3 regions of the Serratia rubidaea genome follow, and region 2 is predicted to be linked to each of the others. Evidence: riboswitches for the same ligand, from Rfam matches in the RefSeq annotation. Region 2 holds a riboswitch; each other region holds the start of a gene.

Region 1 (5,175 bases), 1.7 Mb from region 2:
TTTCCTCCGGCAAACCACACTATATTTCCGCCTTGATTCATTCAGCAGGAGAAACTGATGGATAACGCGAGCACCCTGCTCACCTTCGCCCGTGAAACGCTGGAGATTGAACTGGCCGAAGCGAAGCGCCTGCTGGCCCGGCTGGACGACAACTTTGTCCGCGCCTGCGAACTGCTGCTGAACTGCCGCGGCAAGGCGGTGATTTCCGGCATCGGCAAATCCGGCCATATCGGCAAGAAAATCGCCGCCTCGCTGGCCAGCACCGGGACGCCCGCCTTCTTTCTGCATCCGGCGGAAGCGCTGCACGGCGATCTCGGCATGATCGGCCCGAACGACGTGATGATCTTTATTTCCTACTCCGGCCGCGCCAAAGAGCTGGATCTGATCCTGCCGCTGCTGGCCGAAAGCCGGATCCCGGTGATCGCCATTACCGGCGGCAAGGCCTCGCCGCTGGCGCAGGCCGCCGCCTGCGTGCTGGATATCAGCGTCGAACGTGAAGCCTGCCCGATGGGGCTGGCGCCGACCTCCAGCGCGGTCAACACCCTGATGATCGGCGACGCATTGGCGATGGCGCTGATGCGCCAGCGCGGCTTCAACGCCGAAGACTTCGCCCGCTCACACCCGGGCGGCAGCCTCGGCGCGCGCCTGCTCAACCGCGTACACCATCTGATGCGCACCGGCGACCGGCTGCCGAAGGTACGGGAAAGCGCCGACGTGATGGCGGCAATGCTGGAACTGAGCCGCACCGGGCTGGGACTGGTGGCGGTGTGCGACGAACAGCAGAAGGTGGTGGGCGTCTTCACCGACGGCGATCTGCGCCGCTGGCTGGTACAGGGGAACAAGCTGGAGGATCCGCTAAGCCCGGCGATTACCCGTCCCGGCTATCGCCTGCCGGAACAGTGGCGCGCGGGAGAAGCGCTGGAAGCGCTGCACGAACAGCATATCAGCGCCGCGCCGGTGGTGAATGTCGAGGGGGAGCTGGTCGGCGCGCTGAACCTGCACGACCTGCATCAGGCCGGCATCGGCTGACCATCAGGGGACGGGCGCGCCCGTCCCTGCAAATTACGCTTACTGCCAGTCCGGGCTGTTTTCAAACTGCTGGCGCAGCAGCGCCTGCATATTGCTGTCCGGCTTGCCGAGCCACTGGTATTTGGCGTACTTTTTCGGGTGCGCCACCGCTTCCGGCCGATCTTCCACTTCAACCCGCACGCCCCAGGCCTGCGACTTGTCCGCCTTGAAGGCGACGATCAAAAAGTTATTGCCGCAGTCATGAGGCTTGCAGATATTGCCCACCTGATACTGCTGCCCCTGCCAGCTGACCGTTTCCGCCGGCGTCGAAGTGCCGCTGCCTTTACGCGCCCAGCCCGGCAGCCGCGCCTGCCCTTTTACCATTTGCTGCCAGCTGCTCTGGTAACCCGGCTGCTGAACCAGATCCGCCGTGGTCACCACCTGCTGGGCAAAGCTGCCGGCGCTGACGGCCAGCAGTGCGCCCAACAGCGTATAACGAAGTTTATGCATTCCTGTCATGGTCATTCTCCCTTCGAGAATCAATAAAGGCGTGGATCTCTTCAGACCACAGCAACGCGAAAAAGTTGGCTCACCACCAGGCATGAAAATGGTGCACCGGGCCGATGCCCTGGCCGACCTCCAGGCTGTCCGCCTGCTGCAGCGCGCGCTGCAGATAATCCTTCGCCGCCGCCACCGTCTGCGGCCAGTCGTCATAACGTGGACGCAGGGCGGCCAGCGCCGCAGACAGGGTGCAGCCGGTGCCGTGCGTATGGCGCGTGGCAATGCGCGGCGCGCTGAAACGCTGCTCCGCACCGCGGCTGAACAGCCAGTCCGGGCTTTCGTCTTCACTGAGATGGCCGCCCTTCATCAGCACCGCCTGGCAGCCCATCGCCAGCAGCGCCCTTCCCTGTTCGCGCATCTGCTGCTCATTGTCCGCCGGCGGGCAATCCAGCAGCGCCGCCGCCTCCGGCAGGTTGGGCGTGATCAGCGACACCTGCGGCAGCAGCTCACGCCGGATCGACGCCACCGCCTCCGGCGCCAGCAGCGGATCGCCGCTTTTCGCCAGCATCACCGTATCCAGCACCACAAACGGCGGCTGATAATGCCGCAAGCGCTCGGCGACCGCCTGTACAATGTCAGCATTGGCCAGCATGCCGATTTTCACGCTGTCGATGCGCACGTCGCTCAACACGGAATCCAGCTGCGCGGCAACAAACGCCGGCTCAATCTGATACACCGACTGCACGCCGCGCGTGTTCTGCGCCACCAGCGCGGTGATCACGCTGGTGCCGTAGGCGCCGAGCGCCGAGAACGCTTTCAGATCCGCCTGAATGCCGGCGCCGCCGCTCGGGTCGGTGCCGGCAATGGTCAATGCGTTAATACGCTTCATCATCACGCTTCCCCCTGCCAGTGGTACAGCGCGTCGAGAAACGCAGGAGTAAAACTGCCCGGTCCGCCGGCCTGCCTGCTGGCCACCGCGCCGCAGTGCGCCATTACCCGGCAGGCGGCGGCGACGTGATCCAGCCGCTCGCCCGGCAGGCTGCAAAATGCCGTCACCACTGCCGATAATGCGCAGCCGGTGCCCACCACCCGCGTCATCAGCGGATCGCCGCCGCTGACCGCCCAACTGCGCCGGCCGTCGGTGATATAGTCGGTCGCGCCGGTAACCGCCACAACCGCGCCGCTGCGCTGCGCCAGCTGCTGCGCCGCCGGCAGCGCGACCAGGGAGTCCGCCGTGCTGTCGACGCCGCGCCCCGAAGCCTGCAGCCCGCTCAGCGCCATGATTTCCGACGCGTTGCCGCGGATCGCCGCCGGCCGCAGCGCCAGCAGCCGGTGGGCAAACTCGGTGCGAAAGGTCAGCCCGCCGACCGCCACCGGGTCCAGTACCCAGGGCGTCGCGGCCTGATTAGCGGCTTCCACCGCCGCCAGCATTGACTCCGCGCGGGCGGCGGTCAGGGTGCCGATATTGATCAACACGCCATCGGCCAGACGGCTGAACTGCGCCGCTTCGGACGGTTCAACCACCATCGCCGGCGACGCGCCCAGCGCCAGCAAGACGTTGGCCGTCAGCGTTTGCACCACGTCGTTGGTCAGGCAGTGAATCAGCGGGGAATGTTGTTTGAGCAGCTGTAAGCTGGCCGCGGCCGTTGCGCCGGGCAATTCATCAGGTCGAGCGATCATAGTTCTCCCAACCGGCGTTAAGAAGGCGGGCGCCGGTCAGGACGCCAAGACTTCCCTACGCTGGTATTATCCAGATCAGGTAATACGGGTATTTCTCAGCCTTCACGCGTCGTGAAGGGCACCCCGAGTCTCCGCAGCACATCCCACAGGGATAGCGACTGCGCCCACATCATACTCCGCCCCACTCGGGATTCAAATCTTTCAACGGCATGTCGATGACGCTGGCAGAACGCTCTGCGCCGGGTAATCTTGCAATAATCTCGATAATAATATTTTTAACATCACTTAAATAAATATAATTGTGATGAATTTAGGATAAAGTCGGAGGGCTTATTTTCAGCTGACAAGAATTTTCCTTAAAACCAACAAAACGCTGTAAACAGTATTTATAAGATTAAAAAAGAGGGTAATATTAAATAACACCTTGGCTGTTCTCGCCAAGGTGTCACCGTTGTATTTATACACACAATCTTTTATTTTCAATAAAAAAGGAATTTATCATGAGAGAATTATCTAACGTTGAAGTTGAAGCGGTTTCCGGCGGCATTTTCGGTGGTATTATCGGCAATATCATCAACGCCGGCGTTGATACCCTGACCGGTATCGCAGGCAACATCGTCGGCAATATCGCCAACTCTATCGGCACCACCATTGGCCTGGGCATGGGCTTCCTGGACAAACTCGTCAACGCTTTCCGTCCGAACCGTCCTACTCAGCCTGCGCCGGACGCGCCAAGCGCAGCCGCTCGCCGCTAATTACTCACAGCCTGACGCGGATGGCGCTCAGTCGCCGTAATAACCAACAAGGATAACTAAGAGTTATGCAAAAATTAGCGCAAGGCAAAGCAATGAGCGTTATTGGCGGCGCTTGGGGATGTAAAGTCAGCCATAACGTATCGCCATCATCCTCAGGGTTGGTTTGCTACCGGACCGTAGGTTGCGTTGACAAATTCGGCAACGTCACCTCCTCCAGCAAGCCCGTAGAGCTGAATGAATGTGCGTCTGCCATTACCAAGCCGTAATTATCCCAGCCCTTTTTATCTACCTCATTTAATGTTTAAGGACAAACCATGAGAGAATTATCTAACGTTGAAGTCAATGAAGTATCAGGTGGTATCGCCGGTCTCGACGGTATCTTCGGCGGTCTCCTGGGTGGTGTTGTTGGTTCTCTCACCCAGGGCGCCGAATCCATCCTCGGCAGCATCACCAATGCGGCCAGAGGCGTAGGCAAGATCTTCACCGACGGCGTATTTAACCTTGTCCGTGGTTTCTGGGAAGGTCGTTACACCAAGTAACGTCGCCAATATCAACCGGGCCGGCAGCACCATGCTCACCGCCCGGTAACGCGTCTTATTTTAAGAGCAAATAGTTATATTTGCTCTTTTTTCTATCTCTCGCCAACGGCATGATATTCCGACATACTCAGGTGTCGACGCTGCTCGATTTCCGCGCGTCCGCCACCGAGGGAGCATGATGCAAATACGGCCATACCAACAATCCGATCGTCCCTTTCTGCGCCGCATATATTTGGCAGCACGTAAAACCGCCTTTCACTGGCGGGATACCCGCCATTACCAACCGAAAGATTTTGATCGCGCCACGCTGGGGGAAGAGATTTGGGTGGCTGAAGAGCACGGTATACCGCTGGGCTTTGTTTCCATTCACCGGGCGGAGGATTTCATCCACAACCTGTTTGTGGATCCGACCCAGCAAACGCGCGGCGTCGGCAGCGCCCTGCTCAAACAGGCGGAATCCACCTTCCGCGGCATCGGCGCGTTAAAATGCCTGATCCGTAACGAACCTGCCCTGCTGTTTTACCGGCGGCACGGCTGGCATATTGTCAGCCAGGGAGGAGAAGGCGACGACGCCTATTATCTGCTGCACAGCGCCGCCAGCTAGTCGGCCCGGCCCGCAAAATCTTCGCCATGAGGGAACCCTCTCCGCGCAGTGGTTACTCACTATGATAGCAATGATGAAACGTTGGCGG
Region 2 (5,175 bases):
GCCAGATTGAACTGGTCTTCCCAGCGGAACTCAAAGCGCGCCTTGGACATGGCGTTATCGCGGATCTGCGCGCCTGGATGGCCTTTGGCCAGGTCTGCGGCGTGCGCGGCGATCTTATAGGTGATCAGCCCCTGCTTGACGTCCTCTTTGTTCGGCAGCCCCAGGTGCTCTTTCGGCGTGACGTAGCACAGCATGGCGCAGCCGAACCAGCCGATCATCGCGGCGCCGATGCCGGAGGTGAAGTGGTCATAGCCCGGCGCGATATCGGTGGTCAACGGCCCCAGCGTATAGAACGGCGCTTCGTGGCAGTGCTCCAGCTCTTCGGTCATATTGCGGCGGATCATATGCATCGGCACGTGGCCCGGGCCTTCGATCATCACCTGCACGTCGTATTCCCAGGCGATTTTGGTCAGCTCGCCCAGCGTATGCAGCTCGGAGAACTGCGCTTCATCGTTGGCATCCTGTACCGAGCCGGGACGCAGGCCGTCACCCAGCGACAGCGATACGTCGTAGGCGGCGCAGATTTCGCAGATTTCACGGAAGTGTTCATACAGGAAGTTTTCCTGATGGTGCGACAGGCACCATTTGGCCATGATTGAACCGCCGCGCGAGACGATGCCGGTCAGACGTTTGGCGGTCATCGGCACGTAGCGCAGCAGTACGCCGGCGTGGATGGTGAAGTAGTCGACCCCTTGCTCCGCCTGTTCCAGCAGCGTGTCGCGGAACATCTCCCAGGTGAGGTTTTCCGCCACGCCGTTAACTTTTTCCAGCGCCTGATAGATCGGGACGGTGCCGATCGGCACCGGGCTGTTGCGCAGGATCCATTCGCGGGTTTCGTGGATATAGCGGCCGGTGGAGAGGTCCATCACGGTATCCGCGCCCCAGCGGGTGGACCACACCAGTTTTTCCACCTCTTCCTCGATGGAGGAGGTGACCGCAGAGTTGCCGATATTGGCGTTGACCTTCACCAGGAAGTTGCGGCCGATAATCATCGGTTCGGATTCCGGGTGGTTGATGTTGGCCGGGATAATGGCGCGGCCGGCGGCCACTTCCTGACGGACAAACTCCGGCGTGATGTTTTCCGGCAGGTTGGCGCCCCAGCTCTGGCCGGGATGCTGCTGGCGCAGTACTTCGCTGCGGATGCGCTCACGGCCCATATTTTCGCGGATGGCGATAAATTCCATCTCCGGCGTGACGATGCCGGCGCGCGCATAGTGCAACTGGGTGACGCATTTGCCCGCTTGCGCTTTGCGCGGCTGCGGCAGATGCTCGAAGCGCAGGTGGTCCAGGCCTTCATCCGCCAGGCGCTGCTGGGTAAAGCCGGAGCTGACGTGGGCGAGCGTTTCGGTATCGTCGCGTTCCGCGATCCAGCCGGCGCGTAGCTTGTCCAGGCCGCGGTGCACGTCCAACTGAGATGCCGGGTCGCCGTAAGGGCCGGCGGTGTCGTAGACCGGCACCGCTTCGTTCGGTTCGTATTGCGGTTCGTCTTTGCTGCCGCCGATCAGGGTCGGGCTGAGCTGGATCTCGCGCATCGGCACCCGCAGGTCGGGACGCGACCCTTGCAGATAGATGCGGCGGGAGCTGGGGAAGGCGACGCCCTGAAGGTTATCGATAAACTGCTGCGCTGCTTCACGCTGTACTTTACGGGGACGCTGGTTGTTATTAGACATAGCAAATTCCTACAAGTCGGGTGAGTTGGGAAAATTGCTTGTCTGGAGCTCGGAGGGAGTAACGATGCTGGCCGATCGGCAGACGCGGGTTATGGCTCTGCCGGTGGCGATAGATTACTCTTGTTCCCTTCGCGGGTATTAGCCCGATCAGGTTCCGCGGATCCCGAATTAACGGTCTCAGCCTGGCCGACTTGATAACAAGTCTGGCGCTAGGCACTCCGACAAGAGCCCCCAGTATAGAAGGGCATTATTGTTTGCTGCAAGGGAAAGCTATTGGACCAGGTTGCCTTTTTCCGCTTCCGGTTGGTCGGGCTGCCAGGTTTCGGTGAGCAGCTGGATCAGGCGATCTTCCAGCGCGAAGCGGGCGGCCAGGGTTTCGCCGATGTCTGACAGCGCCTGATGAAACGCCAGACAGAGATCCTGATCGATCTCGGTGTCGGCATAGCGATCGTGGAACGCCATCACCTGTTCGGTATTGATCCACAGCTTGGGATAAATTTGCGTGGCGAGGGTCATTTTCGGACTACGGGCGCCCTCTACCTGCTTGATGACTCGGTCATAGATATGAAAATGCCCTGCGGAGAGATAATCCACCAGATTATGGCAAAAGTTCTCCAGCGCTTTTGCATTAAGCGGCGTATGCTTTTCTTTATTCGGCTTGATGCCGACGAGCGTGCAGTAAGCAACCAGCAACTGCTTACGCGCCTCAAGCCATTGATCAACTAATTCATTACTACCACCAACGCGCTGAGTCAGGCTTTCCAAGTGGTTGAGCATTGTTGACTCCGTAAGTAAGAAAAAGTAACGGTAAGTTATGGAAATGTAACGGTACCGATTTCTAGATTGCCAGTGAAGCTGAGGTTGTGCAACAACGATATGGAACTTGCATTAACGGGTAACGAAAAGGGCTGGTGGATCGTCAGCCATGAAAACAAACTTTGGTTACCAAACGGTGAACTGCCGTTTGGTGCTGCTGAACAATGGGGTCTGCGCGGTGAAGCGGCGCGGCAAATTGGCGAGTGGCAAGGGGCGCCGGTTTGGCTGGTGCGCCGCGCCATGCCGCAGGAGATGGGCTCGGTGCGCCAGCTGCTGGACCTGGACCGCGCGCTGTTTCAACTGGCCGGGCGCGGCGTGCAACTGGCCGAGTTTTATCGCTCGCACCAGTTTTGCGGCTACTGCGGCCATAAGATGCACCTGAGCCGAACTGAGAACGCCTGCCTGTGCGACCATTGCCGTGAACGCTATTACCCGCAAATCGCCCCCTGCGTGATCGTCGCCATCCGTCGCGATGACGAAATTCTGCTGGCGCAGCACGTGCGTCACCGCGGCGGTATCCATACGGTGCTGGCCGGTTTCGTCGAGGTGGGGGAAACGTTGGAGCAGGCGGTGGCGCGCGAGGTGATGGAGGAGAGTAATATTGAAATCAAAAACCTGCGTTATGTCTCCTCCCAGCCCTGGCCGTTCCCGCAGTCGCTGATGATGGCCTTTATGGCGGATTATCACCGCGGTGAACTGCGTCACGATCCGCAGGAGCTGCTGAATGCCGGCTGGTATCGCTACGATAGGCTGCCCCAGTTGCCGCCGCCGGGCACCGTGGCGCGGCGCCTGATTGAAGACACCGTGGTGCTGTGCCGGGACGCATGATGGACTGCCGGCGTTGGCGCTTTGGTACAACGCCCATTCTTTTGGGTATACAATAGCGCCAGCTGAATTAAGGGAGCCAATAATGACTGAGTTAAAGAACGATCGTTACCTGCGTGCGCTGCTGCGCCAGCCGGTGGATGTCACCCCCGTATGGATGATGCGCCAGGCCGGTCGTTATTTGCCGGAGTATAAGGCCACGCGGGCGCAGGCCGGCGATTTTATGTCGCTGTGCAAGAACGCCGAACTGGCCTGCGAGGTCACGCTGCAGCCGCTGCGCCGCTATGCGCTGGATGCCGCTATCCTGTTTTCCGACATTCTGACCATTCCCGATGCCATGGGGCTGGGGCTCTATTTCGAAACCGGCGAAGGGCCGCGTTTCTCATCGCCGATTACCTGCCGCGCCGACGTGGAAAAGCTGCCGCTGTTCGACCCGGAAGTCGAGCTGGGTTACGTGATGAATGCGGTGCGCACCATCCGCCGCGAGCTGAAAGGCCAGGTGCCGCTGATCGGCTTCTCCGGCAGCCCGTGGACGCTGGCGACCTATATGGTTGAGGGCGGCAGCAGCAAGGCGTTCACCAAGCTGAAAAAGATGATGTACGCCGAGCCGCAGACCCTGCACCTGCTGCTGGACAAGCTGGCGGACAGCGTGATTATGTATCTGAACGCGCAAATCCGCGCGGGCGCGCAGTCGGTCATGGTGTTCGACACCTGGGGCGGCGTGCTGACCGGCCGTGATTACCGCGAATTCTCACTGAACTATATGCATAAAATCGTCGACGGCCTGCAGCGTGAACAGGACGGCCGCCGCGTGCCGGTGACGCTGTTCACCAAGGGCGGCGGCCAGTGGCTGGAAGCCATGGCGGCGACCGGCTGCGATGCGCTGGGCCTGGACTGGACCACCGATATCGCCGATGCGCGCCGTCGGGTCGGCGACCGGGTGGCGCTGCAGGGCAATATGGATCCGTCAATGCTGTACGCCGCGCCGCAGCGTATTGAGCAGGAGGTGGAAACCATTCTGTCCGGCTTCGGCCACGGCGAAGGGCATGTGTTTAACCTGGGCCATGGCATTCATCTGGACGTGCCGCCGGAAAACGCCGGCGTCTTTGTCGAGGCGGTGCACGCGCTGTCGGCCAAATATCATCGCTGATCCCGAACGCGCCTCAGCGAAAGCGCATACAAGGAGTTGTTGCCATGATTGATACCCAGACGCTGCGCGCCGAGCAGTTACAGCGCGCCGCCGAGGTGATTCGCCAGGATCGGCTGGCGGTTGACCCGCCGGCCTTTATCGCCGGCTGCGACGTGGGGTTCGAACAGGAAGGCGCAGTAACGCGCGCCGCTATCGCGATTTTGCGCTACCCGTCGCTGGCGCTGGTGGAGTACCAGGTGGCGCGTATCGCCACCACCATGCCGTACATTCCCGGCTTTCTCTCGTTTCGCGAATACCCGGCGCTGCTGGCAGCCTGGGAACAGCTGCGGCAGAAGCCCGATCTGATCTTTGTCGACGGCCACGGTATTTCGCATCCGCGCCGCCTCGGCGTAGCCAGCCACTTTGGCCTGTTGGTTGACGTGCCGACCATCGGCGTGGCGAAAAAGCGCCTGTGCGGCAAGTTTGAGCCTTTGAGCGCCGAGGTCGGCGCCAAAAGCGCGCTGATGGACAAGGGCGAACAGCTGGGCTGGGTATGGCGCAGCAAGGCGCGCTGCAACCCGCTGTTTATCGCCACCGGGCACCGCGTCAGCGCCGACGGCGCACTGGCCTGGGTGCAGCGCTGCATGGCGGGCTACCGTTTACCCGAACCGACGCGCTGGGCGGACGCCATTGCTTCGCGCCGGCCGGCCTTCCAACGCTGGCTGGCTGCGCATC
Region 3 (5,175 bases), 430 kb from region 2:
GCTCCACCGTCAGGTGGGCAAACAGATTGTTTTCCTGAAACAGCATCGACACCGGCCGCTGCGCCGGCGGCGTGCGGGTATGATCGGCGCCGTCAAGGCGCAGTCCGCCGCTGTCCGCGGCGAGAAAGCCGGCGATCAGGCTGAGCAGGGTGCTTTTCCCCGCGCCGCTCGGCCCGAGCACCGCCACGCGTTCGCCCGGACGGATGCGCAGGTCAAAGCGCATCGGCAGGTGTTCATACAGGTAGGTCAGTTGGTCAAGTTCTATCATCGCGGCCCGGTAAGCGTTCAATCAGGGTGAAAAGCAGGAAGCACAACAATAACAGTAACAGGGCGGTAACCGCGCCGTCATTGCTGCGATAGGCGCCGATCTGCTGGTACAGATAGAACGGCAGGGTGCGGAACTGTTCGTTGCCGAACAGCGCCACCACGCCGAAATCGCCGATTGACAGCACGCAGGCGAAGGCCAGCGCCTGCGCCAGCGGACGACGCAGGGCGCGCAGTTCGATCCAGCGCAGCCGCCGCCAACCCTGCATGCCCAGCGACAGGCACAGCGGGTTATAGCGTTCCGCCACGTCGCGCATCGGGTTCTCCAATACTTTCAGCGCATAGGGCACCGCCATCAGCGCATTGGTCAGGATCACCAGCGCATAGGGCGATTGCGGCAGCCCGACGGTGTCATTGAGCAGCAGGAAGAAGCCGGTGGCCAGCACGATGCCGGGCATCGCCAGAATCAGCATGCCGCTCAGCTCCAGCGCCTGGCCGCGGCGTGGCTGCTGGCGCAGCTTCAGCTCGCGGCTGCTCCACAGCAGCATCATGGTCAGCAGCAGGCACAGCAGGCCGGCGCCGACGGCGATACGTAAGGAGGTGAACAGCGCCTGCCACAGCGCCGGCTGCTGCAGAACGCTGGCGAGCGCCTGATTGGCGCCGTCGACCACCACCGCCAGCAGCGGCGGCAGCAGCAGCAGCAGGGCGGCGGCGATCAGCAGCGCGTCGGTCAGACGGCGGCGGCGGCTGTCCTCCGGGTTGCGCCAGCGCAGCGCCTGCGTCGCGCCCACCGGCAGCGCCTGGCTGAGCCGCTGGCTGAGCATCACCAGCCCCAGGCAGCAGACCAGCTGGATCAGCGCCAGCAGCGCGGCGTGGCTGAGATCGTAGTCATAGCTCAGCGCCTGATAGATGGCCAGCTCGATGGTGGTGGCCTGCGGTCCGCCGCCCAGCGAGAGTACGGTGGCGAAGCTGGCGAAGCAGAGCATAAAGATCAGCGCGCCGCTCGGCAGGATCTGGCGGCGCAGCGCCGGCCATTCGACAAAGCGGAACTGCTGCCAGCCATTCATGCCCAGCTGTGCGGCAAGCTGGCGCTGCTCGACCGGCACGTTTTCCAATGCCTGCAGCAGCAGGCGGGTCGCCAGCGGCAGGTTGAAGAACATATGCGCCAGCAGGATCCCCTGCAGGCCGTAAGGTGAGAACTGGTAGTCGACTCCCAGCCAGGCGCACAGCGCCGCCAGCCAGCCCTGCCGGCCGTAGACGCTGAGCAGGCCGAACACCGCCACCAGCACCGGCAGCACCAGCGTCATGGCGCACAGCCGCAGCAGGAGCGCGCGGCCGGGAAAGCGCCGGCGGTACAGCGCCCGCGCCAGCAGGATGGCGGGCAGCACCGAGATCAGCGCCGACAGCAGCGCCTGCCAGAAGGTGAAGCGCACCACGTGCCACAGGTAGTCGTCCTGCCACAGCGACAGGGCGTCGCTGTGCGGCGCGTGGCGCAGCAGCGAACCGAAGGCCAGCGCGGCCACCAGCAGAATCAGGCCGGCGGCCAACAGGCCGGGCCACAGCCAGTGGGGGATTAACGGCTGACGGCGCTTTGCCATGAACGGATCCAGTTGCCTCGCTGTTGCGCTACTTCATCCGCACCGTACTGCAGCGCGGTCTGCGGCACCGGCAGCTGCGCAAAGCCGGCCGGCAGGGTGGTCTTGATGACCGGATACATCCAGTTGCCGGTCGGGATGGCGTTCTGGAACGCCGGCGTCAGCATAAACTGCATAAAACGCTCCGCCAGCTGCGGATGGCGGCTGGCCTGCAATTTGGCGGCGACCTCCACCTGCAGGTAGTGCCCTTCGCTGAAGTTGGCGGCGGCGTAGGCGTCTTTTTTCTCTTCAATCAGATGGTAGGCCGGTGAGGTGGTGTAGCTCAGCACCAGATCGCCTTCCCCTTTCAGGAACAGGCCGTAGGCTTCGCTCCAGCCTTTGGTGACGGTGACGGTCTTCTTCGCCAGCTTCTGCCAGGCCTGCGGCGCGGCGTCGCCGTAGACTTTCTGCATCCACAGCAGCAGGCCGAGGCCCGGGGTGCTGGTGCGCGGATCCTGGTAAATCACTTTCCACGGCCGGTCGCTTTCCACCAGCTCCTTCAGGCTCTGCGGCGGGTTTTTCAGCGTGTTTTTGTTGTACACGAAGGCGAAGTAGCCGTAGTCGTAAGGGATAAAGGTGCTGTCCTGCCAGCCGCCGGGCACGCTCAGCGAGGTGGTATCCACCGCGCTGGCGGCGAACAGTTTGGTCTGGCGCGCCGCCTGCAGCAGGTTGTTATCCAGCCCCAGCACCACGTCCGCCTTGCTGTTTTTCCCTTCCATCCGCAGACGGTTGAGCAGCGAGACGCCGTCTTCCAGCGCCACAAACTTCAGCTCGCAGCCGCAGTCGGCCTCAAAGGCCTTTTTGATCGCCGGGCCGGGGCCCCAGTCGGCGGCGAAGGAGTCATAGGTGTAAACCGTCAGCGTTTCTTTCGCCAGCGCCGGCGCGGCGGCCAGCAGCAACAGGCAAGGCAGGAATTTCTTGATCACTTTGCACTCCTGATAGTTAGGGCAGCAAAGGCATCTGAGGGGCTCCAGGGGAGCCGGGGGGCTGCACTCAAATCCCTCCGCCGGTATTAGCCGGTTCAGGTTCGACGGGTCTGCTCTCAGCGAAAACCGTGTTCCGCACCCCGTTGAGACGGCGCTATTGTAAAGAGTTAGCGCCGCTGGCGAAAGATGCTTATGCCTCCGGCGGCGCGAACCAGGCGGATTTGAAGTCGAACCAGCCCAGGGTGTTCATCCGCACGCCGCGCATGCTGCGCTGGCCGTGCAGCTGCAGCCAGTGGTGGAACAGCGGATGCAGCTGATGCTGGCTGACCAGACGGCGGCAGAATTCCGCCAGCGGCAGGCGGTTGTCGCGCCACAGCGCGGCGTCCTGCGCCAGATCCTCACTCATACAGTGTTGCAGCAGCGGCAGCTCATACAGGGTGGCGAACAGCGAGAACTCCAGCGGCAGCGTGAAATTGGCGCTGCCGAGCCACAGATCGCTCTGCGCCTCTCCCCGGTGCCAGACGTCGTAATCGACGACATTGACCGTCAGGGCCACGCCGTGCTGCGCCAGCAGCGGTTCCAGCGCTTCGCGGATGGCGTGAAACTCCGAGTGTTCGCCGTAGTAGGTCAGCGTCAGCTGTTGCAGCGCGGCGGGCTTGGGCCGTTGGTTCAGCTCGCGGTTGTGGTGCCAGCGCGGCAAAATGCCGTAGGCCGGCGACCAGTAGCGCTGGCTGACCGGCCCGGAATGGTTCAGCAGGGCGATGGGGTTGAGCAGTTCGCACAGCCAGCTGCGGATGTCCGGATCGTCGCCGACGGGTGAGCGGCGGTCGAACAGCAGAAAGTAGCAGCCTTCCTCCAGCCGGCTTTCCAGCTCGTTTTTACCGGTATCGTCAGCCTGCAGCTGCACGCCGGAGTGCATCAGCTCTTCGGTGATGTCCGGCAGTACCCAGATATTGACCTCGTCGATCAGCGCGCGATAGCCGAAGTAGTCGTCAAACGCCTGGATCTTCAGCTGGCTCTGCTGGTTGCGCACCACGCTGTACGGCCCGGTGCCGATCGGATGCCGGGCAAAGTCCGGCAGGCTACGCCACTCCTGCGGCAGAATCATGGCCGGCACGCTGCCCAGCAGCCACGGTAGCCAGTAGTCGGGGCTGTGCAGATGCACGTCAATGACATGGGGCGTCGGCGAGTCGACGCGCGCGATATGCGCAAACAGCGGCTGCGACGTCAGGCGCGTCAGACTCTGGATGACGTCCTCCATCTCCAGCTCGCGCCCGTGGTGAAAGTGGATGGCGGGGCGCAGATAAAAGCGCCAGTGCAGCGGCGTCAGCGCCTGCCAGTGGTGAGAAAGGTCGGATTCCAGTTCCCCGTTTTCCTCATTTATCCGCGTCAGGCCGCTGTAAATTTGTCGGGCCAGGTGGGTTTCCGAGCGGCGCAGCGCCGAGCCGGGCAGCAGGTTGGACAGCGGGCGGTAGTAGAGCACGCGCAGAATGTGTTTTCCCTGACGGAAGCTGCGCCCCAGCTGGGACAGCAGCATCTGGCGCACCACTTTTTTATCGCCGACCAGCTGCACCAGCTGGTCAATGCGGTCCTGTTCCAGCAGCGTCTCCGCCCGTTGCTGCTGCAGCGCCAGTCCGGTGTAGTGAAACTCCAGCCGCGAACGCTTGCCGCGTCCGGCCTCTGCCTGCCAGGTCAGCCAGCCCTGCTGCTGCATGGCCCCCAGCAGCGAGCGCACGTGGCGGCGCGAACAGCTGAGCGCGTCGGCCAGCTCTTGCAGCGTGGTATCGCGGGTTTCGCCCTGGCAGCGCTGCCATAGGCGGATAAACTGCTGTTGCAGGCGTGGCGTAGACATAAAAGGGGAACTCTCCGGCAGTAAACCGACAATTTATCTTTCCCTATATTACGCCGATAATTTCCCCAGATGAAAGAGAGGAGGGCGAGCTTATGAACGTTTTGTTGTCGAAACAGTTTTATCAGCGCTATTTCGCCGCCGTTCGCCGCCAGCACGCCGACTGGCTGACCCGGCTGGTGCCGGAGCAGGTCAGGCTGGAGATGTTGTCCCACGTCACCCAGTGGGATATGCCGACGCTGAGCGACGAAGCCTATCGCAAGCGCCTCTGATCTTATCCTGCTATCCGTGGGTTTTCAGACCCGGTCTGAAAGCCCGGGGAAACCAAGTGTTTCTGAGTAATGGTGCTTTTCACCAGCCAGTGGGGCGACCCACTGGCATTTTTATTTGCGTCGGGTGATTGCCGTGCTCAGACGGTAATTTTACTATTCGTGGGTTTCTTCTACGCTGATTTTTTTACTGCGCCGTTTTCGCCTTGTTCCGGGATGCCGCTATGAATAAC

What was found. Region 2 has a riboswitch for thiamine pyrophosphate ahead of thiC (phosphomethylpyrimidine synthase ThiC). Riboswitches for the same ligand answer to the same signal wherever they lie in the genome.
Region 1: linked by a shared signal. The riboswitch ahead of thiM (hydroxyethylthiazole kinase) and the one ahead of thiC (phosphomethylpyrimidine synthase ThiC) in region 2 are both predicted to bind thiamine pyrophosphate.
Region 3: linked by a shared signal. The riboswitch ahead of thiB (thiamine ABC transporter substrate binding subunit) and the one ahead of thiC (phosphomethylpyrimidine synthase ThiC) in region 2 are both predicted to bind thiamine pyrophosphate.

The regions. Positions count from the first base shown of each region.
Region 1 is NZ_CP065640.1:161,607-166,781, forward strand. It holds gene gutQ (arabinose-5-phosphate isomerase GutQ) at 58-1,029, shown strand; gene I6G83_RS00735 (inhibitor of vertebrate lysozyme family protein) at 1,069-1,527, opposite strand; gene thiD (bifunctional hydroxymethylpyrimidine kinase/phosphomethylpyrimidine kinase) at 1,598-2,398, opposite strand; gene thiM (hydroxyethylthiazole kinase) at 2,401-3,189, opposite strand; TPP riboswitch at 3,225-3,325, opposite strand; gene I6G83_RS00750 (hypothetical protein) at 3,690-3,944, shown strand; gene I6G83_RS00760 (hypothetical protein) at 4,259-4,483, shown strand; gene I6G83_RS00765 (GNAT family N-acetyltransferase) at 4,662-5,087, shown strand.
Region 2 is NZ_CP065640.1:1,834,848-1,840,022, forward strand. It holds gene thiC (phosphomethylpyrimidine synthase ThiC) at 1-1,670, opposite strand, end outside; TPP riboswitch at 1,778-1,901, opposite strand; gene I6G83_RS08420 (Rsd/AlgQ family anti-sigma factor) at 1,941-2,447, opposite strand; gene nudC (NAD(+) diphosphatase) at 2,547-3,314, shown strand; gene hemE (uroporphyrinogen decarboxylase) at 3,397-4,461, shown strand; gene nfi (deoxyribonuclease V) at 4,509-5,175, shown strand, end outside.
Region 3 is NZ_CP065640.1:2,262,350-2,267,524, forward strand. It holds gene thiQ (thiamine ABC transporter ATP-binding protein ThiQ) at 1-268, opposite strand, end outside; gene thiP (thiamine/thiamine pyrophosphate ABC transporter permease ThiP) at 255-1,862, opposite strand; gene thiB (thiamine ABC transporter substrate binding subunit) at 1,838-2,824, opposite strand; TPP riboswitch at 2,879-2,977, opposite strand; gene sgrR (HTH-type transcriptional regulator SgrR) at 3,015-4,676, opposite strand; gene sgrT (glucose uptake inhibitor SgrT) at 4,769-4,945, shown strand; gene I6G83_RS10465 (MFS transporter) at 5,167-5,175, shown strand, end outside.